DNA from 2 places in the Pseudomonas sp. GL_093 genome. Region 1 is predicted to be linked to the other one. Evidence: riboswitches for the same ligand, from Rfam matches in the RefSeq annotation. Region 1 holds a riboswitch; the other holds the start of a gene.
The links. A riboswitch is a leader RNA that binds a small molecule or an ion and turns the genes downstream of it on or off. The one in region 1 is predicted to bind cobalamin.

Region 1 (3,829 bases):
ATTGCTCATGATCGAAGGCGAGGATTATCGAGGATTTTAGGCGGCGCAGGCCAATGCCAAGGTGGCCTGGGCATATTTTTGTCGTGAAATCAGCAATTTTGCCGGTGCCTGGGCCAGGTGTTCGGCCAGGGCCAGGGCGGCACTTTCCGCGACGCCGTAGCAGCCGGTGCGTTCGAACGCGATGTCCGAATGATGGGTGAGTTGCGGTTGATAGCCGGCCAATTGTTCGCTGCTGAAGTACATCAGTGGCAGTGCTAGTTGTTCGGCCAATTCGATCAAGCCAGGCTCTTCGCGCTTCAGGTCGATGCTGGCCAGCGCCTTGATCTGGTGAAGTCCGATTTTATGAGCCTGTAACGCCTGATCGAGCAGCGCCCGCAGCGTGCTGACGGGGCAGCCGCGCTGGCAGCCCAGGCCGACCACTAAAGTCGGCGCTGCGCTGATCTCAGTCATGCGTGGTATTGACCATCGTTTTTGCGGCGGAACAACCAGGCACTGATCAGGCCCAAGGCCAGCCAGAATCCCATGTTGGTCAGCTGCGAAGCGATTTTGAACTGAGCTTCCAGGGCTTCTGGAGCCAGCATCGAGTGGACTTCCGGTTGTGGTGCGCCGATCACATGAGGAACAGCCAGAATGGCCACGCCGAGCACTTTCATCAGCCAGTGACGGCTGAACACGATTAATGCGATGCCGACCGCGGTGGAGGCAGCCGTGCCGATCCACCAGATCTGCCGTTGCGCCAAATCAGCTGCGGCAGTGCCCGGCAGCTCAGGCGGCAGACCGAGAGTCGGTGCCAGCACGAACGTCGCGTAACCGGCCAGGCCCCAAAGCAGGCCTTGGGAGGTTTTGGTCGGCGCGCGCAAGGTGTAAAGACCGGCCAGCATCAGGGCGAAACCGACCGCTACCACCAGGTTGCCGCCGGTGGTGGACAGCACGCGCTGCCAGCCGTCTTCCGGTTCCCAGGCTTCAGCATCGTGGGTGTGAGCGGCGACAGCACCTGCGGCGTGTTCGTGAACCTCAACAGCAGCGGGCTCGGATTTTTCGTAAGTCTCGGCCTGCAGAATCAGCGGAGCCACCCAGAAGCTTTGCAGCAGAGTCAGCAGCAGGGCGGCCAGCAGCCCGGTGAACCCTGCGGTTTGCGCAATACGCTTGATCATGTCAGCAGGTCTCAATGGCACGGGAATGCAGAGCTGTGGCGGGTATCGTGAGCGGCGTTGTGCACCGCTTCGATGTGCGAGAAACCGGCGAAATACACAAGGCACGCACCCAGGATCGACGCGCACACGGCGGCGGTCAGGCGTTGAGTCAGGGTATTGGTGGTGCTGGCGGTGCTTTTATCGGTGTTGCTGCCGGTGCTGCTGATGATCGACATGGCGCTTCCCTCTGGTCTGTCAGCGGGTGATTTAGAGCGCATGGAAGACCCCTGCGAGTCGGGCACGCAGAGGTTCAAACAGCGCCCGCCCACCGCGGGTTTGTTATTCAGTGATCGTAATGGTCACTTTGTGTTGCGGGCCGGTCTCCGGGCTCACGAGGGGCACTGGCTTTCGCCTTGACCTGCAAGCATCACCTTCCCATGCCGAACTGCTGGCACAGTGGATCTGACGCTTCGCTCGCTTACCGTTGCGGGGGCAGCACCGGACTGACATGACTTTAGAGTAAAGCACATGATTCACCGGTTTCCCGTTTCACCCTGTGAAGGGCACCCGTAACAAGGCGTGTAGGAGAGCATGGGCGGGGGCGGAGAGTCAATTGGCATGGGTTCTCAACTTGGGGCCGAGGCGACTTCATCGCGAGCAGGCTCGCTCCCACAGGGGAATGCGATCAACTGTGGGAGCGAGCCTGCTCGCGATGGGGCCAGTGAGGGCGCCACAAGACATTGACCCGCCCCCACACGATGCGTAGCCTTGCGCTTTCGAGGTTCTTCGGCGTCTGCCGAAGCTAAGAAGGGAACGCGGTCGATGCCGCGGCTGCCCCCGCAACTGTGAACGGTGATGTTCGCTGCCACGCCACTGCAAACCCTGTGCAAAGGGTTCGCGGGAAGGCGCAGCCAACGCCAGTCGAACGATTGGCACACCGTCAGCCAGGAGACCTGCCTCGAAACGAATTCTCACTACAACCGGGCGGGGTGATCCGGTGGCGAAATCTTCCGCGCGCCTATGCAGCAGCGGTCGTCGTCCCGTATGCCCGCCACCTTGCCAAAGGGCATCCGATGAAAACACTGGCCAAACTCCCCGTCACCATCGTTACCGGCTTCCTCGGCTCGGGCAAAACCACCTTGCTGCGGCACATGCTCGACAACGCTCAGGGCCGCCGCATTGCGGTGATCGTCAACGAGTTCGGCGAGCTGGGCATCGACGGCGAAATCCTCAAGCAGTGCTCCATCGGTTGCACTGAAGAAGAAGCCAACGGCCGCGTCTACGAACTGGCCAACGGCTGCCTGTGCTGCACCGTTCAAGAAGAATTCTTCCCGGTGATGCGCGAATTGGTCGCCCGTCGCGGCGATCTCGATCACATCCTGATCGAAACTTCTGGTCTGGCCCTGCCAAAACCGCTGGTGCAAGCCTTCCAGTGGCCGGAAATCCGCAGCGCCTGCACCGTTGACGCGGTCATCACCGTAGTCGACAGCCCAGCGGTCGCCGCCGGCACCTTCGCGGCTTTCCCGGACCAGGTCGATGCCCAGCGCAAACTCGACCCGAACCTGGACCACGAATCGCCGCTGCACGAGCTGTTCGCCGACCAACTGGCCAGCGCCGACCTGGTGATCCTCAACAAGGCCGACCTGATCAGCCCTGAAGACCTGGCCCGTGTGCGCCTGGAAGTGGCTGAAGAACTGCCGCCAGCGGTGAAAGTCATCGAAGCCAGCAGCGGTCGCGTGCCACTGGACGTGCTGATCGGCCTCGGCGCCGGCTCCGAAGAACACATCGACAGCCGTCACAGCCATCACGATCACCACCATGAAGGCGAAGATGATCACGACCACGATGCCTTCGACTCCATCTCCATCGAATTGCCGCAAGCCGACGAAAGCCTGCTGCTGGACGCGTTGACTCAACTGGTGGTCCAACACGGCATCCTGCGCGTCAAAGGTTTCGCGGCGATCCCGAACAAACCAATGCGCCTGCTGATCCAGGGCGTGGGCACACGTTTCGACAAGCACTTCGACCGTCAGTGGGGCGCCGACGAAGCGCGCACCACGCGTCTGGTGTTGATCGGTCAGGAGCTGGACGCCACTCTGCTTGAAGCGCAATTGCGCGCTGCGCTCAGCGTTTAAGCCATGCACCTGCTCAGGACCCAGCCCGGCGGTTTCGTGTCGGATGACAACATTGCCGACCTTGGACAAACCCCCGCCGAGCTGGTGATCCTGTGCAGCGGCGACTCCAGCCTCGCGCTGCTCGCCGAAGCCGCGCAGCAACTGCCCGACGACTACCCGAGCGTGCGCCTGGCCAACCCGATGCAGGTGCAGAACCACGCGTCGGTCGATCTCTACTTCGACGAAGTGCTGCGCCACGCCAAGGTGATTCTGATTTCGCTGCACGGCGGCATCGCCTATTGGCGGTACGGCGTCGAGCAACTGGTGCAACTGTCGGAACGCGGCGTGCAGCTGATTCTGGTGCCCGGCGATGATCGCCCGGACCCGGAACTCAGCGAGCTAAGCACGGTGGGCGCGGAAGACCGCGACCGGCTCTGGCAGTTTCTGCGTCAGGGCGGCATGAGCAATGCCCTGGATTTTTTCCGCTGCCTCGCCAATCGCTGGCTGGATCGCGACTACGCCTGGGCCGAGCCGCAAACCCTGCCGCGCACAGCGATTTACCACCCGCAAAAAAGCCCCGCT
Region 2 (3,829 bases), 2.1 Mb from region 1:
GTTTACGGTTCCACGAGCCATGCTGGCCGATGAATGCGCCTTCCTTGAATTGCGCCGGCAGTCTGTTGCCTTCAGCGAATGTCAGGCCCAGCGATGCGGTATGTGGGCCGACCGCGTAGTCCGGAGCGATGGCCTTGGCCACCAGGTCGGGGTTTTGCGGCTCGACGCGGATGTCGACGTGCTGACCGTAATAACTGTAAGGCCAGCCGTAGAACCCGCCGTCCTTCACAGAAGTGATGTAGTCCGGCACCAGGTCGCTGCCGATTTCGTCGCGTTCGTTGACCGCCGTCCACAGTGCGCCGCTCCGAGGTTCCCAGGCCAGACCGTTTGGATTACGAATCCCCGAGGCGAAGATTCGATGATTGCCGGTGGCGCGATCCACTTCCCAGATCGCCGCGCGACCTTCTTCCTTGTCCATGCCGTTTTCGGCCACGTTGCTGTTGGAGCCCACCGTGACGTACAGCTTGCTGCCGTCCTTGCTGGCGATGACGTTTTTGGTCCAGTGGTGATTCAGCGTACCGCCCGGCAGGTCGATCACCTTCATCGGCTGTGACTTGATCGCCGTCTCGCCGTTTTCATAGTGGAAGCGCAGCAGGCGGTCCGTGTCGGCGACGTACAGGTCATTGCCGACCAGGGTCATACCGAAGGGTGAGTTGAGGTTTTCCAGGAACACTGTGCGGGTTTCGGCGACGCCGTCGTGGTCCTTGTCCCGCAGCAGCGTGATGCGGTTCGGGCTCGGTACTTTGGCGCCGGCACGGCCCATGACTTTGCCCATCACCCAACCACGAATGCCTTTGCCGTCATCGGGTTTGGGTGGTGCGTTGGTTTCGGCGACCAGCACGTCGCCGTTGGGTAATACATAGAGCCAGCGCGGGTGATCGAGACCTTCGGCAAAAGCCGCCACCTGAGTCCCCGTCGCGGCGATGGGTTTCGTGCCGTCCGGCCAGCCGATCGCCGGGGCGATGTTCACCGTCGGGATCAGGGTTTTATTCGGTTCTGGCAGCTTGGGTGACGGGCCGTAGCCGTCGGTGACTTGCAGCCTGGCGGTTTCACCACAGGCCGCAAGCCCTCCGGCGAGCACGATGACGAGAGCGAGCGGGGGCTTGCGCATGCTGATCTTCCCTATGAATGCATTGACCTAATCAATAGAGAAGCGCAGGTGCGCGATGGTTCAACCGGTCAGCCGCGGGCTTCCTTGAACAGCACGGCAATGCCGGGGTGATAGTTGCCGGCTTCGTTGCGTAACTTGCGATAGGCGTAGGGGAAATACCAGGCCACCGCGCAGGTGTGTTCCTTTTGCAGGTCGTCGAGCATGTCCTGGAGTTCTTCCGGGGTGGCGCTTTGTTGGGCTTTTTGCGGCGCGACGAACAGGCAGCCGAGTTTCAGGTCGCTGGCGTAGCTGATGCGCTTGGCGTCGCTGGTGATGTCTTGTAATGCTTGCGTCAGGTTCAGGCTGTTGACGCGTGGCCAGCGCTGGGTCGCCTGAAGGTAAGCGCGTTCTTCGCTGGTCGCGATAAACAGATCGGCTCGGCCATTGCGTTCGCCTTCTTCGGTCTGTTTGCGGGTCGGTGTTTGTTGCAGCGTAACCATTTCCGCCATCCAGGCCGCGGCGGACAGCAGGCTCAGGTTGGCTTTTTCGTCGAACCAGTAAGGCGTGTCGTTATCGCCGCGCACGGCGTTGTAGCGGTCGATACAGTCAAACCAGCGTTCCAGCACCGGGCGCAGGAATTCCAGCTTCGGATTGCTGATGATCATGCCTTGCATGTGGCTCACCCTTGTTCTTGTGTTGTGAGGTTGTGGCTCTTTGATATCACTGCTGAGAGTGTGGCACAAGATTGGCGTCAGATAATTGATCGACGGCAGTTATTCGCTCGCAGGCCGCCCGTCTTCAATTGACGCTCCATCCCCAACCCTCTAACCTTCGCGGCTTGTTTCAGGTGCTCTGTGACCTTGGTCGACAGAGTGAAACAGGGAAGCCGGTGAGTGACTCTCTTCAAGCGACGAAGAGCCATGATCCCGGCGCTGCCCCCGCAACGGTAAATGAGTAAAGACTGCGCCTTGAGCCACTGTGTCGACTGTCGACATGGGAAGGCGCGCAGTCAGGCAAAACGCCGCTCATGAGCCCGGAGACCGGCCTGATCCATCCAGCGGCATCACGGTGGGCGATGCCAGGCTTTTTTGCCGTCTATTCTTGTGCCTGCCCGCCGTTATCCAGCCTCAACGGAGAGCTCCCCCATGACTGATACCCCCGATCGTGACGAACGTCATCTGGCGCGCATGCTGCGCAAAAAAGCCGTGATCGACGAACGCATCGCCAATTCCCCGAATGAATGTGGCCTGCTGCTGGTGCTGACCGGCAACGGCAAAGGCAAAAGCAGCTCGGCTTTCGGCATGCTCGCCCGGTCCATGGGCCACGGCATGCAGTGTGGTGTGGTGCAGTTCATTAAAGGGCGCAGCAGCACCGGCGAAGAACTGTTCTTCCGGCGCTTCCCGGAACAGGTGCGTTTTCATGTGATGGGCGAGGGCTTCACCTGGGAAACCCAGGATCGCCAGCGTGACATCGCCGCCGCTGAAGCCGCATGGGCGGTGTCGCGCGAATTGCTGCGTGATCCGTCGATCGGCCTGGTGGTGCTGGATGAATTGAACATTGCGCTCAAGCACGGTTATCTGGATCTCGATCAAGTGCTCAGCGACTTGCAGGCCCGTCCGCCGATGCAGCACGTGGTGGTCACCGGTCGCGGCGCCAAGCCGGAGATGATTGAACTGGCTGACACCGTCACCGAAATGGGCGTGATCAAGCACGCGTTCCAGGCCGGGATCAAAGCGCAAAAAGGCGTCGAATTGTGAGTCAACCACGTCATTGCCCGGCGGTATTGATTGCCGCGCCGGCCTCCGGTCAGGGCAAGACCACCGTCACCGCCGCACTGGCCCGTTTGCATCGCAATCAGGGGCGCAAGGTGCGCGTGTTCAAATGCGGCCCGGACTTCCTCGACCCGATGATTCTCGAGCGCGCCAGCGGTGCGCCGGTGTATCAACTGGACATGTGGATGGTCGGCGAGCAGGAAAGTCGTCGACTGTTGTGGGAAGCCGCCGGTGAAGCCGATCTGATCCTCATCGAAGGCGTCATGGGGTTGTTCGACGGTACGCCGTCCAGCGCTGATCTGGCGCGGCATTTCGGCGTACCGGTGCTGGGTGTGATCGACGGCACCGCCATGGCCCAGACCTTTGGCGCACTGGCGTTGGGGCTGGCGCGTTATCAGCCGGACTTGCCGTTTGCCGGTGTGCTGGCCAACCGCGTCGGCACCCTGCGTCACGCGCAACTACTGGAAGGCAGCCTCACTGAAGGCTTGCGCTGGTACGGCGCCTTGTCCCGGGAAACCGGGATCGAATTGCCGAGCCGACACCTCGGGCTGGTTCAGGCCAGTGAGTTGAACGATCTTGATCTGCGCCTCGATGCGGCGGCCGATGCGCTGGCCAGCAGTTGCGAGGTCGCGCTGCCACCGGCGGTGGAATTCGCCGCTCCAGATGTGATCGCGGCAGAACCGTTGCTGGCCGGCGTGCGTATTGCCGTGGCCCGTGACGAAGCGTTTGCCTTCACCTACGGTGCTAGCCTGGATCTGCTCCGCGCCATGGGCGCCGAGTTGCTGTTTTTCTCGCCGATCCGTGACACGCAATTGCCGGAGGCAGACAGCCTCTATCTGCCGGGCGGTTATCCCGAATTGCACCATGTGGCGCTGTCACAGAACACCACGATGCTGGACGCAATCCGCGCTCACCATGCGGCGGGCAAGCCGTTGTTGGCCGAGTGCGGCGGCATGCTGTATCTGCT

Region 2: it holds a riboswitch for cobalamin, as region 1 does, so the genes downstream of both, cobO (cob(I)yrinic acid a,c-diamide adenosyltransferase) here and cobW (cobalamin biosynthesis protein CobW) in region 1, are expected to answer to the same signal.

What each region holds. Positions count from the first base shown of each region.
Region 1 covers NZ_CM174448.1:4,084,225-4,088,053, reverse strand. The annotation lists gene AC3IUE_RS18665 (cobalamin biosynthesis protein) at 37-450, opposite strand; gene AC3IUE_RS18660 (CbtA family protein) at 447-1,154, opposite strand; gene AC3IUE_RS18655 (CbtB domain-containing protein) at 1,166-1,369, opposite strand; cobalamin riboswitch at 1,491-1,719, opposite strand; cobalamin riboswitch at 1,896-2,108, shown strand; gene cobW (cobalamin biosynthesis protein CobW) at 2,207-3,268, shown strand; gene cobN (cobaltochelatase subunit CobN) at 3,272-3,829, shown strand, end outside.
Region 2 covers NZ_CM174448.1:1,970,617-1,974,445, forward strand. The annotation lists gene AC3IUE_RS08930 (PQQ-dependent sugar dehydrogenase) at 1-1,111, opposite strand, end outside; gene AC3IUE_RS08935 (hypothetical protein) at 1,180-1,764, opposite strand; cobalamin riboswitch at 1,919-2,153, shown strand; gene cobO (cob(I)yrinic acid a,c-diamide adenosyltransferase) at 2,236-2,847, shown strand; gene AC3IUE_RS08945 (cobyrinic acid a,c-diamide synthase CobB) at 2,844-3,829, shown strand, end outside.